3 regions of the Pedobacter sp. GSP4 genome follow, and region 1 is predicted to be linked to each of the others. Evidence: riboswitches for the same ligand, from Rfam matches in the RefSeq annotation. Region 1 holds a riboswitch; each other region holds the start of a gene.

Region 1 (4,292 bases):
ACATACTCGTCTTTTGCATCAGGATTCATTAAAGTACTGCAAACCGTAACACTCCTCGATGCATCGAGGACGTGGATGGCAGGACCAGAATAGTTTGGCGCCACTTTTACTGCAGCATGGATCCGTGAAGTTGTAGCGCCACCGATAATCAATGGAATGGTAAAACCTTCGCGCTCCATTTCTTTGGCAAAGTGAACCATTTCATCCAGCGAAGGCGTAATCAAACCACTTAAGCCAATAATATCGGCGTTTATTTCTTTGGCTTTTTTGATGATATCCTGTGCAGGAACCATTACGCCCATATCTACAATTTCGAAGTTATTGCAGGCCAGTACAACGCCAACAATATTTTTTCCAATATCATGAACATCGCCTTTTACCGTGGCCATTAATACCTTTCCTGCTGATGAGTTCTGATCCTGATCAGGGTTATCGAGTTTTTCCTGCTCAATAAATGGCAATAAATAAGCCACTGCCTTTTTCATTACCCTGGCCGATTTTACTACCTGGGGCAGGAACATTTTTCCGGCTCCAAATAAATCGCCCACAATATTCATCCCATCCATCAACGGGCCTTCAATTACCTGTATCGGACGGGCATATTTTTGCCTTGCCTCTTCCACATCATCGTCCAGATATTCGACAATACCCTTTACCAAAGAATGGGATAGCCTTTCTTCTACTGATCCCTTTCTCCACTCCTCATCTTTAACAATTTCCTTACCCTTCGATTTTACGGTATCGGCGTATTCTACCAGGCGCTCAGTGGCATCCTCCCTACGGTTTAAGAGTACATCTTCTACCCTTTCCAATAATTCGGGCGGAATTTCCTGATAAACCTCGAGCATACCGGCGTTTACAATACCCATATCTAAACCTGCCTGAATAGCGTGGTAAAGGAATGCAGAGTGCATGGCTTCGCGGACCACGTTATTGCCCCTAAAAGAGAATGAGATGTTAGATACACCACCGCTTACTTTTGCATAGGGCAGATTTTCTTTGATCCATCGGGTGGCATTTATAAAATCGACTGCATAGTTGTTATGCTCTTCCAAACCGGTTGCTACGGTTAAAATATTCGGATCGAAAATAATATCTTCAGGTGGAAAACCGATTTCGTTCACCAGGATATCGTAACTTCTTTTACAGATTTCTTTTCTGCGTTCGTAATTATCGGCCTGCCCCTGCTCATCAAAAGCCATTACCACAACCGCGGCACCGTACTGCATAATTTTGCGTGCACTTTCGCGGAATTTATCTTCTCCTTCTTTCAAAGAAATGGAATTTACAATCCCTTTGCCCTGCAGGCATTTTAAGCCATTTTCAATAACCGACCATTTAGATGAATCGACCATGATCGGCAGTTTGGCTATATCGGGTTCAGAAGCAATGAGGTTTAAGAATTTTGTCATTGCCGCCTCCGAATCCAACATCCCCTCGTCCATATTCACGTCGATTACCTGCGCACCGCCTTCAACCTGTTGTAAGGCCACGGCCAATGCAGCTTCGTAATCGCCACCTAAAATGAGTTTAGAAAACTTTGGAGATCCGGTGATATTGGTCCGCTCCCCTATATTTACAAAAATACTCTCGGGCGTAATGGTTACCGGCTCTAATCCGCTTAAACGCATGTAAGGTTCGAGTACAGGAAGTTTACGCGGGGCAGCTTTCCTGGCATTTTTGGCAATACAGCCAATATGCTCGGGTGTGGTACCGCAGCAGCCACCAACAATATTCACAAAGCCCGATGCGATAAAATCATCAACCAAGTGCGCGGTTTCGTGCGGTTGCTCATCATAAGCACCAAACTCGTTAGGTAAACCGGCGTTTGGATAAGCCGAAACATAACAGCCTGCTTTTGCGGCCAGCTCTTCGATGTGCGGGCGCATTTCTTTAGCACCCAAAGCACAGTTAAAACCGATACTTAATGGTTTTGCATGCATTACCGAGTTTAAGAAAGCTTCGGCGGTTTGACCAGAAAGCGTTCGGCCTGAGGCATCGGTAATGGTACCGGAAATCATGATTTCCAGCTTACGCCCAATAACCTCTTCATATTTTTTAATGGCTACAATAGCCACTTTAGCGTTTAAGGTATCAAAAATGGTTTCAATCAGTAATACGTCCGAACCACCATCTACCAAACCGCGTACCTGTTCGTAGTAGGCAGCCTCTAATTCGTCAAAATAAACAGCTCTAAAACCTGGGTCGTTTACATTTGGCGACATAGATAGGGTACGGTTGGTTGGCCCAATTGCACCGGCTACAAAACACTTACGGTCGGGATTGGCAGCCATAAACTCGTTAACAGCTTCTTTAGCTACCCGCGCACCTTCAAAACTCATCTCGTAAGAAAGGTCTTCCATCTGGTAATCGGCCATGGAAATGCGCTGTGTACTGAACGTATTGGTTTCGATAATATCGGCACCAGACGCCAGATACTCCAGGTGTATCGTTTTTATAATATCCGGGCGTGTAATGTTAAGCAAATCGTTATTGCCTTTTACATCACAGGGATGGTTTTTAAATCGCTCCCCCCTAAAATCTTCTTCTGTTAAGGTATATCGCTGAATCATGGTGCCCATAGCGCCATCAATCACCAAAATACGTTTTTCTAATTCTTCTCTTATACCCATTTGTTTTGTAAAATGTGGATGTAAAATGGAATATGGCAAGACGTATTATACATCTTCCGTTATACATTTTACATCCTAAAAGGCTTATTTAAAAAGTTGGTACGTGAATCGTAATCCTAAACTTATCTTTTCCCGCTATTTGCAGAATAGAATTTAGCACCTTGTAGGTTACAGGTTGCTAAGACTTCGTTGGGTCTAATCCCTCCGTCTTTCTTAATAAGCATACAAAAATGCAACAAAGCAACATCAATTCCAAAAATTATCGCTTTGCTGCCAAATAAAATTACAAAGGCCATGCAAAACTGCACAGCCTTAAGAATATTGTTCTGTTTAAATTGCTTATTTTCTGCTTCCGAAGATACGCAATAAGAAAAGGAAGATATTGATGAAATCTAAGTACAGATTTAGCGCAGCCATGATGGCCAATTTCTTGGTATCTGCTTCTGGAATGGCTTCTCCACTTTCTTGGATGCCCATACCAATTCTTTTGATTTTCTGTACATCGTAAGCGGTTAGTGCCGTAAATACAGCAATGCCGATAAAAGCCATGATTAAGCTAAACTGTTCGCTTTTGATAAACATGTTTAAGATACCGGCAATAAATAAACCTGCTACACCTACCATTAAGATTGGGCCAAATTTACTTAAATCGATACTTGTGGTATAACCCATAACGGCCATAATACCAAAAATACCGGCAGCTGCAGCAAAACACGTAATTACAGATGCACCGGTATAAATCAAGAGAATAAAGCTTAAACTCACGCCTAAAAGCAATGAGAAAAGTACAAATACGCCCAGAAGCGCACCGTAAGATAATTTATTGAAACCGGCGCCCATTAATAAAACAAGGCCCAGCGGTGCAAACATGGCAACATAACCTAAACCTGTTCTTTGTCCGGTTTCGAAATTGATCAAAGCACGTAAAGCTGGTTCACTGTTAGAAATGTAAAAGGCAGCAAGTGTTGATAAACTTAATGCAACAAACATCCATAAGAATACATTTGCAAAAAATTTCTTAGAAATGGTGTTTTCCTGTACAAAAACACTGTTGTCTTGATATTGATAATTTTGTTGTTCCATTTTAAATTTTGTGTATTTAACTATATAAAAATAAATATTTAGTTCAATCTTTTTGTCAGTAGTTCTTCAACTTTTTTAAAGAACTGTAAAGGTTTTAATGTACGCCAGGGCAGGTTATCAAAAGCTCCACCAAAGTTAATGTAATAATCGATGTTATTATCCCTGAATTCGGTAATTACATGTTGCTGAAAATTGACACCAACAATCCAGCCATCTTCTACTTCCTGAAACCATTCTTCGTAGTAACTATCATCAGAAGCATGAAAATTCAGCACATTTTCACCAATCAGGATAAATTTATTGATCCCCTCATCCATCATCAGCTCTAAAATATCCCTTTTTAACAGCATAATATCGTTGTTAATGGCATCGTTCCACTCGCCGATAAACTCTATAATGGCATAACTGCGGTCGTAATCGGCATACAGCACCTTGAGGTAAAGTGTGCTTGAACCGAATTCATCCCACTGTGGGTGCAATAAAAAGTTGTAAATCTGCTTATCGAAATAAAGCTCTGAATATTCGGTGTTGTAAAATGGCGAACGCTCATCCTCTGCCGAAATATAATCATCTCTC
Region 2 (4,292 bases), on a different contig from region 1:
AGAGCGGAAATTAAATTCTAAACCATCAATAATTTTATAGTTTAAACCCAGGCTTCCGATAATCCTGTTGCGGCTTTGGGCAACCGTGTTTTCATAAGCTACCCAATATGGATTGCTGTAGTAACTGTTGTTCCAGTTAAAAGTGTTCCCATTTTCATCAAGGTAATTCTTTAACTGGTTAATATCTACCTGACGGCCGAACCAGGTAAACTGGAGCATGGTGCTTGTTGAGCGCGAACCACCCGTACCCGGTAAATTATCAGAATTAAGTTTGCTGTAATTTGCATTTGCGGTTAAACTTAATTTCGGGGTTATTTTTAAGGTAGTGTTCAATACAAACGAATTTTTCGCCTGACCAGAATTTGGGATTACCCCAACCTGTTTGAGGTTATTGTAAGATAAGCGGTAATCGTATTTTTCTCCGGCATCGGCAACCGATACGCCGTTATTTAACGCATATCCAGTTTCAAAAAAATCGCGTACATTATCCGGATGCGCTACAAACGGTACTGCTACCCCTTTCGAATAAAACTGCGGAATCAACCTTCCATCAAGCTTAGGGCCCCAGCTTTCATCAACACCATCGTTAGTACCTGCTCCCTTGCCATCAACATAACTAAATTTACCTTCCGAGCCCTGGCCAAATGCATTTTGATATACAGGCAAGGTAAGCAGCGTTTCGATTACAGCATTGGAGTTAATGGCAATGCCCAGTCCTTTTTTAGATTTACCCGTTTTGGTTTTAATAAGGATAACCCCTGCCGCAGCCCTCGAACCATAAAGCGCAGCGGCGTTTGGCCCCTTAAGCACACTGATCGATTCTATATCTTCTGGATTAATATCTGATATTGCATTGGCATAATCTCTTGCCCCTGCCGAATTTAACTGCGAATTATCAACCGGAATCCCATCAACCACAAATAAAGGCTGGTTGTTGCCTGCTATAGAGGTTTCTCCCCTAATTACCACTCTTGATGAGCCCATGCTCCCCTGGCTATTGGTTACCCTTACACCCGCAATTTTTCCTGCAAGCGCATTTACCAGGTTAGATTCTTTGGCTTCAGCTAAATCCTGTCCTTTTAATTCCTGAACAGCATAACCGAGCGATTTCTTTTGACGGGAAATACCCAGTGCCGTAACCACTACTTCATCCAACGAATTATCACTCGATTGCAGAATAATGGAAAGAGGACCGGCATTTTTGTTGAGCAGTATTTCCTGGCTTTTAAAACCGATGTATGAAAACACCAAGGTACTATTTGCAGGCGCACTGATAGAAAAAGCGCCCTTATTATCAGAAATGGTGGTTTGCTTGGTTTCTTTGATTAAAATAGAAACGCCGGGCAGTGTTTCGCCATCTGCCGACTTTACCGTTCCGGTAACTGTTGAATTTTGCGCGTAAAGCTTTTGCACAAAAAAGAGCAGCAAGATAAACGCTATTGATTTAAAATTTTTAAACATGTGTGTGTGTAGTTAATGATGAGTAAAAGGGTAATAATTTGGCATAGCGATTCCACCACGGCCTAAAACCGTATTACCTCAAAAATGGAAATCACTGTAAAATGAGCCTGAAAAAGCCTGTTAAATCAGATTTGTTTTAACAGGGCATACGCATTCGGAAGTATGCCGTGCAAATTGGATAAATAGCTTTTAGTAGGTCTGTTTTTTTCATCTGGAAATGATCTTTAATAAAATAGGTTACCATCAAGAAAGCATTGGCACAAAAAAAAGCACCCCCCACCAAGTCAGAAGTGCTCCATATATTTTTTATAGGGATAACGCAAACTACTGACTTAACTACCCCAGTTTCTGCTGGGATGGAATTAGCACCATTTCCAATTTAAAAATCAGATGGTTGCTAAGGCTTCATAGGGCCATTCCCTCCGCCTTTCTTGATAAGCATTTTTAAATAACTGCTGCAAAGGTATAATTTATTCCATTTATCCTATAGTTTTTATAGATTTTTATTCAAATATTTTTTCTTTCCCTATTTCGGCCTTATATTTGTCGACTAATTTAGTCGATTAATACAATCCCAATGAACATAAAATCCCTATTTACTGCCGCACTGGCCATATTAACCTCCATTACTTTTGCTCAGGATCAACCGGTTTTGGCCAATAATCAACAGGCAAAAGACAAAGAGAAAAAAACAAAAGCATTTGTGGCGCTGGGTATCTGGCATGGCCTTGCCAAAGTAAAGGAAGGTTTGGATATTCCCTTCAACTTCGAGATTAACGATAAAAACGGGCAACAGAAACTGTATTTCCGCAATGCGGAAGAAAGGTTTGAAGGTGGTTTGGTAAAGCAGACTGCAGATTCGCTTTTTGTAAAACTCGACCAGTTTGATAACGAGCTGGCTTTTGCGCTTGTAGATAATGATCATTTATCGGGTACTTTAAGAAAACAGGATAAAGCAGGAAAACCCTTAACCATTTTGGCCGAACGTAAAAATTACAGGTTTGAAACGCTAAACAAACCGGCTACAGCAGATTACTCGGGCACTTACGATGTTGTTTTTAAATTGCCAAATGGCAAGGAAGAAAAAACAGTTGGCCTATTTAAACAAAAAGGTAACAAACTCACGGGCACTTTTTTAAGGGTAACCGGCGATTCGCGCTATCTGGAAGGTGTAGTAGAAGGCAATGAATTTCAGCTTTCGAGCTTTATTGGCTCCTCTCCTGCCTATTACAAAGGTACCTTTCAAAAAGATGGCTCATTAACAGGCGAAATTTTGGGCGCAAGGGGCAGCCAGCCCTTTACCGGCATTAAAAACAAAGATGCAGCCCTACCCGATGCCTATAAACTTACCTACCTTAAACCGGGCTACAAAACCCTTGACTTTAGCTTTCCGGATGTGAACGGAAAAAAGATTTCGCTAAAGGATGATAAATACAAAAACAAGGTGGTTATTTTAACCATTACCGGAAGCTGGTGCCCTAACTGTGTAGATGAGGCCAGCTTTATTGCCCCTTGGTATAAGGAAAATAAAAAGCGTGGCGTAGAAGTGATTGCTTTGCATTACGAACGCTCAACCGAGCCAGAATATGCAAAAAAAGTAATGACCCGTTTCCGCGAACGTTTCGGGATTGAATACGACCAGGTGATTGCCGGTACCGCTGATAAACAGGTAGTAGCCGAATCATTACCAGCACTCGATTCATTCCTCTCCTTCCCAACAACCATCATTATCGATAAAGAAGGAAATGTTGCACAGATCCATACCGGCTTTAACGGACCTGCAACTGGGAAATTCTATGATGAATTTATCAAGGAATTTAATACAGAGATTAATACTTTGTTGAAGAAATAAACGGGATAAATGCTTAAGCATCGTGATGCTACATTTCGATGCTTAAGTTTAAATTGATACCAAAGGTGATCATCCAATTCAGCAATAGCCGTTTATAAATTTAACACCCTAAAACAATTATTCCTTTTTGTTTACCAAAAAGTGAACAATCCTACAGGCATTTCCTGTACTGTTTTTATTCTTATCGGCACTGATTTTTAAAGTCAGCACATGCTTTTTAAAAGGAAGGTCATCAGCTAAAAGCAAATACCATGGCAAATGCAGGCTACTGCTCCATTGGGTAAACAAATCCAGTTTTTGAAAGGATTTTCCGTCAATGGCATATTCAATCATACCTGCATCTGCGCCCGAAACGATAGAAATACCAACAGCAGAGCCCTGAAACGGGAAAGATATGCTTGCACCAGGTGTAGTGGCCACCAACATTGGTACATGTACAAAACCTGGTCTGGCACCTAAACCATCCGTTGGGGTCCAATCTTTAACCATTTCCCAGCCTTTTCCTAATTTGGCCTGTTCAATCGGTACGTAACCCGCATTGGTAAAACTCCCGGTATTTAAGTTTTTAAATGGATATTTCTGCTGCTCAGCTGGGTAGCGTTCAAAAAGAGTTTTAAACAACAACCTTTTTATTGCCGAAAAATAAAGTTCCTGCCCATAAACCGCAGGATGTAGATCTTTAAAATCATACGTCCAGCTAAACTCTTTATTGGCTAGTTTATCGTGTACCATTTTGGCCAGGTTAATGGATGGCAGATGATAATATGCTGCAACCTTTTCATGATTCTGTATCTCTACAGGTATTTTTCTGCTACTGTAATCATTATTTTTATCCGGATCTGCGAAAGACATCATCACAATATCCATAGCAGGATTTGCTTTTTTGGCCTGTTTAATAATACCTTCGAGCGCCCTCACCTGCGTGAGGCTATCGGTGCCATTAACGCGGTCGTTCACCGCTGCCTCTACAAACAATAAA
Region 3 (4,292 bases), on a different contig from region 1:
GTTGGGTTCAGAAATTGCCCATTCAACAGCTTGTTGCCCGCCTAAAGAGCCCCCTATTAAAAGTTTGATATTATCTACCTCCAAATGTGTAGCCAAAAGCTGGTGCGCCGAAACAAAATCGCGGATGGTAAACTGCGGAAAAGAAAGATAGTAAGGCAATCCATTAACCGGATTTGTACTTAATGGATTGGTAGTTCCGTAGTTAGAACCCAAAACATTTGCACAGATAATATAATGATCGTTAGGGTTAAACAGTGCATTTTGCCCAAACAAACCTTCCCACCATTCAAAAACATCGGCGTTGGCCGTAAGTGCATGGCATACCCATATTACATTATCTTTCTTTGCATTTAATTTGCCATAAGTTTGATAAGCAATCTGTAGGTTGCGGATCTTTTTACCACTCTCTAACTTAAATTGTTTATTGTAATTATATGTTGCTCCAAAATTGCTTGAAGCAGTTTTTGAAGTATTGTTATTTTTACTGTTATGCATTTTGTAATGTTGTTGTTGTTAATGGCCGATTAAGGCTTAATGGGTTTAGGCCTGTAAGCTTTCTGTAGGTACTTTAGCATTTATAGCTGCAAAAGCCTGTTCAAAATCGGCTATAATATCATCAATATGTTCAATACCGACCGATACCCTTAGTGCATTTGGCTTAACGCCGGCCGCAAGTTGTTCTGTTTCACTTAATTGTTGGTGTGTAGTAGCCGATGGCTGTATAATGAGTGTTTTCGCATCGCCAACATTGGCTAAGTGCGAAACCAATTTTAAGCTATCAATTACCTGTGTTGCATTTTCCTTACTTCCTGCTAATTCAAAAGATAATACCGCACCAAAACCATTGTTTAAATATTTTTTAGCCAGGTTATTGTATTTGCTGCTGGCCAAGCCCGGATACTGTACATCTTTTACCAAAGGATGGTTTTCTAACCAGGCGGCTAGCGCTAAAGCATTATCTACATGGCGTTGAACGCGCAGCGATAAGGTTTCCAGTCCTTGTAATAAAAGAAAAGAATTAAAAGGAGATAGGGCAGGTCCTAAATCTCTCAAACCCTCTACACGGGCGCGGATAATAAACTGGATATTGCCAAATGGTCCGCCGATGCCAAAAACATCGCTGAAAACCAAGCCGTGATAACCTTCGGATGGTTCAGAAAATTGCGGGAATTTTCCATTTCCCCAGTTGTAATTTCCTCCATCCACAATAACACCGCCAATGCTTGTTCCGTGACCGCCAATCCATTTTGTAGCCGATTCTACTACAATGTTTGCACCATGCTCTAATGGTTTAAACAGGTAACCTGCAGCACCAAATGTATTATCAACTACTAATGGGAGATCGTATTTTTTAGCTATAGCGGCAATTTTTTCAAAATCAGGAACACTAAATGCAGGATTGCCAATAGTTTCTAGATATATGGCTTTGGTTTTATCGGTAATCTTCGCCTCAAATTCTTCTGGAACATCAGGATTTGCAAAATCGACGTGTATGCCCAAACGTTTAAAAGCTACTTTAAACTGATTGTAAGTGCCTCCGTAAATGTGTGTTGAAGAAACAATGCTATCGCCTGCTTCTAATATATTGTTTAAAGCGATAAACTGAGCTGCCTGTCCAGATGCTACTGCCAAAGCTGCCACACCGCCTTCTAATGCGGCAATTCTTTTTTCAAAAACATCGTTGGTTGGATTCATGATCCTGGTGTAGATGTTTCCAAACTCCTTTAGTGCAAATAAATTGGCACCGTGTTCGGCATTTTTAAATCCGTAAGAGGTGGTTTGATAAATCGGCACCGCCCTTGAGCCTGTTGTTGGATCTATTTCTTGGCCGGCGTGCAGTTGTAAAGTTTCAAATTTATATGATGTAGACATGTTTTTCGTTTTAATTGTTGTTGATTAGATACCTATTGTGGTTTGGGATAATCCTAAAACCTAGCAGGGCGTATCCCGATTTCTCGGGACCTTCCAGTTTGAAAGAAACAAAAAAGGAAGATTTTTAAATTACTGTATGCAACAGCACATACAAGTAACCGCAGGCATATCGCAACAAATAAAAGAAATAGAAACCTGTTCTACTGTTTTAAGGTTTAGACTGGGTTCGCTAAGCGATTGAAGATTTAATGTTTTCATCAGTTCTAATTTATATCTCCAAATAACACCATGTTATCCGGTCAGGAATTGGCACCTTCTCTTTCTGAGGGTTGCCAGTGGGTCATGGAGCCAGTCTCTCGCCACTTCTTTATAAATCAACCCGTGAAGATTGACTTTTATTTAGCTTTCCGCCAAATAATATTTCAAATGTCTGAATTTAATTTTAATCCACAAAATAAAATTTCGAATTTGCATTAACTTATTGAAAATGAATTGAGTAATTTTATAGTTTAACAACTGTCTAAACTTTTAATATGAAGTTAACGCTTAAAATTTTATGTTTGCTTAACCTATCTAAATCTATATCTTATGAAAAATACCAAAACACTTTGCCTAGGAGTGTTATTTACCGTAGCCAGTTTACAAAATGTTAACGCCCAATTTGGCGGCTTAAAAGATAAACTGTTAAAAGTGGGCACTGCTCAGGGTGCTAAAGCCTTAGGGGTAGATAAATTTTTAAAACAGCCTGCGGCCATTACAACCAGTTTTGAAGATGTTAACCGTGAAGGCGAGAAACTGCCTGATTTTATTACTTCATTAAATTTGAAGGCGCAGCCCTTATATCTGTTGCCTAAAGCAGCTGATGGAGGTTTTATACTCTGCGAAGGTTTGTATGAAATGACCAATAAAAGCTATTGCTTAAAGGCCGGAACTTTTGCCCCTTCGAAAGGCGATGGCTATATGTTTGCGCCGGTTTTAGGGCCCAAAGAAGAAATTGTGGTTTCGATATTAAAAAGTGCAGAAAAGCACCCCGATGTAGAGCAACATGACATACAGGCGCTCTTATGGACCATTATTGCACGAACAAAATTTGCCGATTTTAACGGACAGGTAAAATTAACAGCCATTAAATTGCTTACACCAACACAGCTTACGCAATTAGAAGGCGGTGCTTTGGGCGTTCTGCCATTCGATGTAATGGAGAAAGCAAAAGAACAGTTGCCTTCTGGTGTAAGGGCAGTTTTTGAGGCTGAAAATAACATCCGCCAATTGGTAGCTTCCGGCAATTATACTTATGCCGATATGGAAAAATATGCAATTATTGCGGGTATGGCGCCACCAAGAAGTGATGTGCCAAGCGGTATCTGGACTAAACACCCTGATGGTTACTATGTACGTTATTTTCCTTCAGGCTACTCAATAACCAAAGTTCAGGTGTATGTGCCCAAAGAATTATTGGCAAACGGAAATAAACTGATTTATGATGCCGCAGGCGATATCGCCTGTCCGGCCAATACCGGTTCGCAGCGCTTGGCGCAAACGAATGAGCCACTGGAGGCTAATTATTCACTTAAACTGACTACTATTTGTAATCCTAAATAAATTTTAAGCCCCGCAGATTTTTAAAACCTGCGGGGCTATACTTAATTTATGCGCTGTAATCCTCATTACAAACGAGGATTACCGAGAAGTGCATTTTTAATGTACATTGGATAGAGATACATACAGCGATAAAATCGCTTTTCAAATGCATCCAGATTAAAAACGATTATTATGCATCGTAATTTCTTTTAGCCTAACGCTTGCGCTAAGTCGGCAATAATATCATCTACATGCTCCAATCCGACAGAAATACGGAGCAGGTTTTTTGGGGTTTTACTATCTGGCCCTTCAACCGAATAACGGTGTTCAATTAAGCTCTCTACACCACCTAAGCTCGTGGCCTGCGCAAATAGCTTCACTTTATTAACCACCTTGCTTGCTGTCTCCACATCGCCTTTTACCAAAAAGGACATCATGCCACCAAAATCTTTCATTTGTTTCTTGGCAATTAGATGTTGTGGGTGGCTTTCCAGTCCAGGATAAAAAACTGCCTCCACATTTGGGTGATCATTTAAATAATCTGCTATTTTTTTTCCGTTTTCGCAATGCCCTTTAATGCGGTAGGCTAAGGTTTTGATACTTCTGGTTAGTAAAAAGCAATCGAAAGGAGAGGGCACGGCACCACCAGTTTGTTGTACATTTTTAATTTTCTCCCACAGCTCATCTTTTTTTGCGGTAACCAGAATGCCGCCTAAAATATCACTATGCCCGCCTAAATATTTCGTACTGCTGTGCATTACAAGATCGGCACCCAATAAAATAGGATTCTGTAAAATTGGTGAGGCGAAAGTGCTATCGCAGGCAAAAGTAATGTTAGC

The links. A riboswitch is a leader RNA that binds a small molecule or an ion and turns the genes downstream of it on or off. The one in region 1 is predicted to bind S-adenosylmethionine.
Region 2: linked by a shared signal. The riboswitch ahead of ACS5PU_RS06850 (SusC/RagA family TonB-linked outer membrane protein) and the one ahead of metH (methionine synthase) in region 1 are both predicted to bind S-adenosylmethionine.
Region 3: linked by a shared signal. The riboswitch ahead of ACS5PU_RS04760 (O-acetylhomoserine aminocarboxypropyltransferase/cysteine synthase family protein) and the one ahead of metH (methionine synthase) in region 1 are both predicted to bind S-adenosylmethionine.

What each region holds. Positions count from the first base shown of each region.
Region 1 is NZ_JBPZIR010000005.1:49,194-53,485, reverse strand. It holds gene metH (methionine synthase) at 1-2,633, opposite strand, end outside; SAM riboswitch class I at 2,753-2,856, opposite strand; gene ACS5PU_RS14325 (Bax inhibitor-1/YccA family protein) at 2,973-3,716, opposite strand; gene ACS5PU_RS14320 (hypothetical protein) at 3,755-4,292, opposite strand, start outside.
Region 2 is NZ_JBPZIR010000002.1:798,570-802,861, forward strand. It holds gene ACS5PU_RS06850 (SusC/RagA family TonB-linked outer membrane protein) at 1-1,461, opposite strand, end outside; SAM riboswitch class I at 1,791-1,902, opposite strand; gene ACS5PU_RS06855 (peroxiredoxin family protein) at 2,039-3,313, shown strand; gene ACS5PU_RS06860 (GDSL-type esterase/lipase family protein) at 3,431-4,292, opposite strand, start outside.
Region 3 is NZ_JBPZIR010000002.1:264,874-269,165, forward strand. It holds gene ACS5PU_RS04755 (homoserine O-acetyltransferase family protein) at 1-495, opposite strand, end outside; gene ACS5PU_RS04760 (O-acetylhomoserine aminocarboxypropyltransferase/cysteine synthase family protein) at 541-1,872, opposite strand; SAM riboswitch class I at 2,138-2,248, opposite strand; gene ACS5PU_RS04765 (hypothetical protein) at 2,461-3,474, shown strand; gene ACS5PU_RS04770 (trans-sulfuration enzyme family protein) at 3,663-4,292, opposite strand, start outside.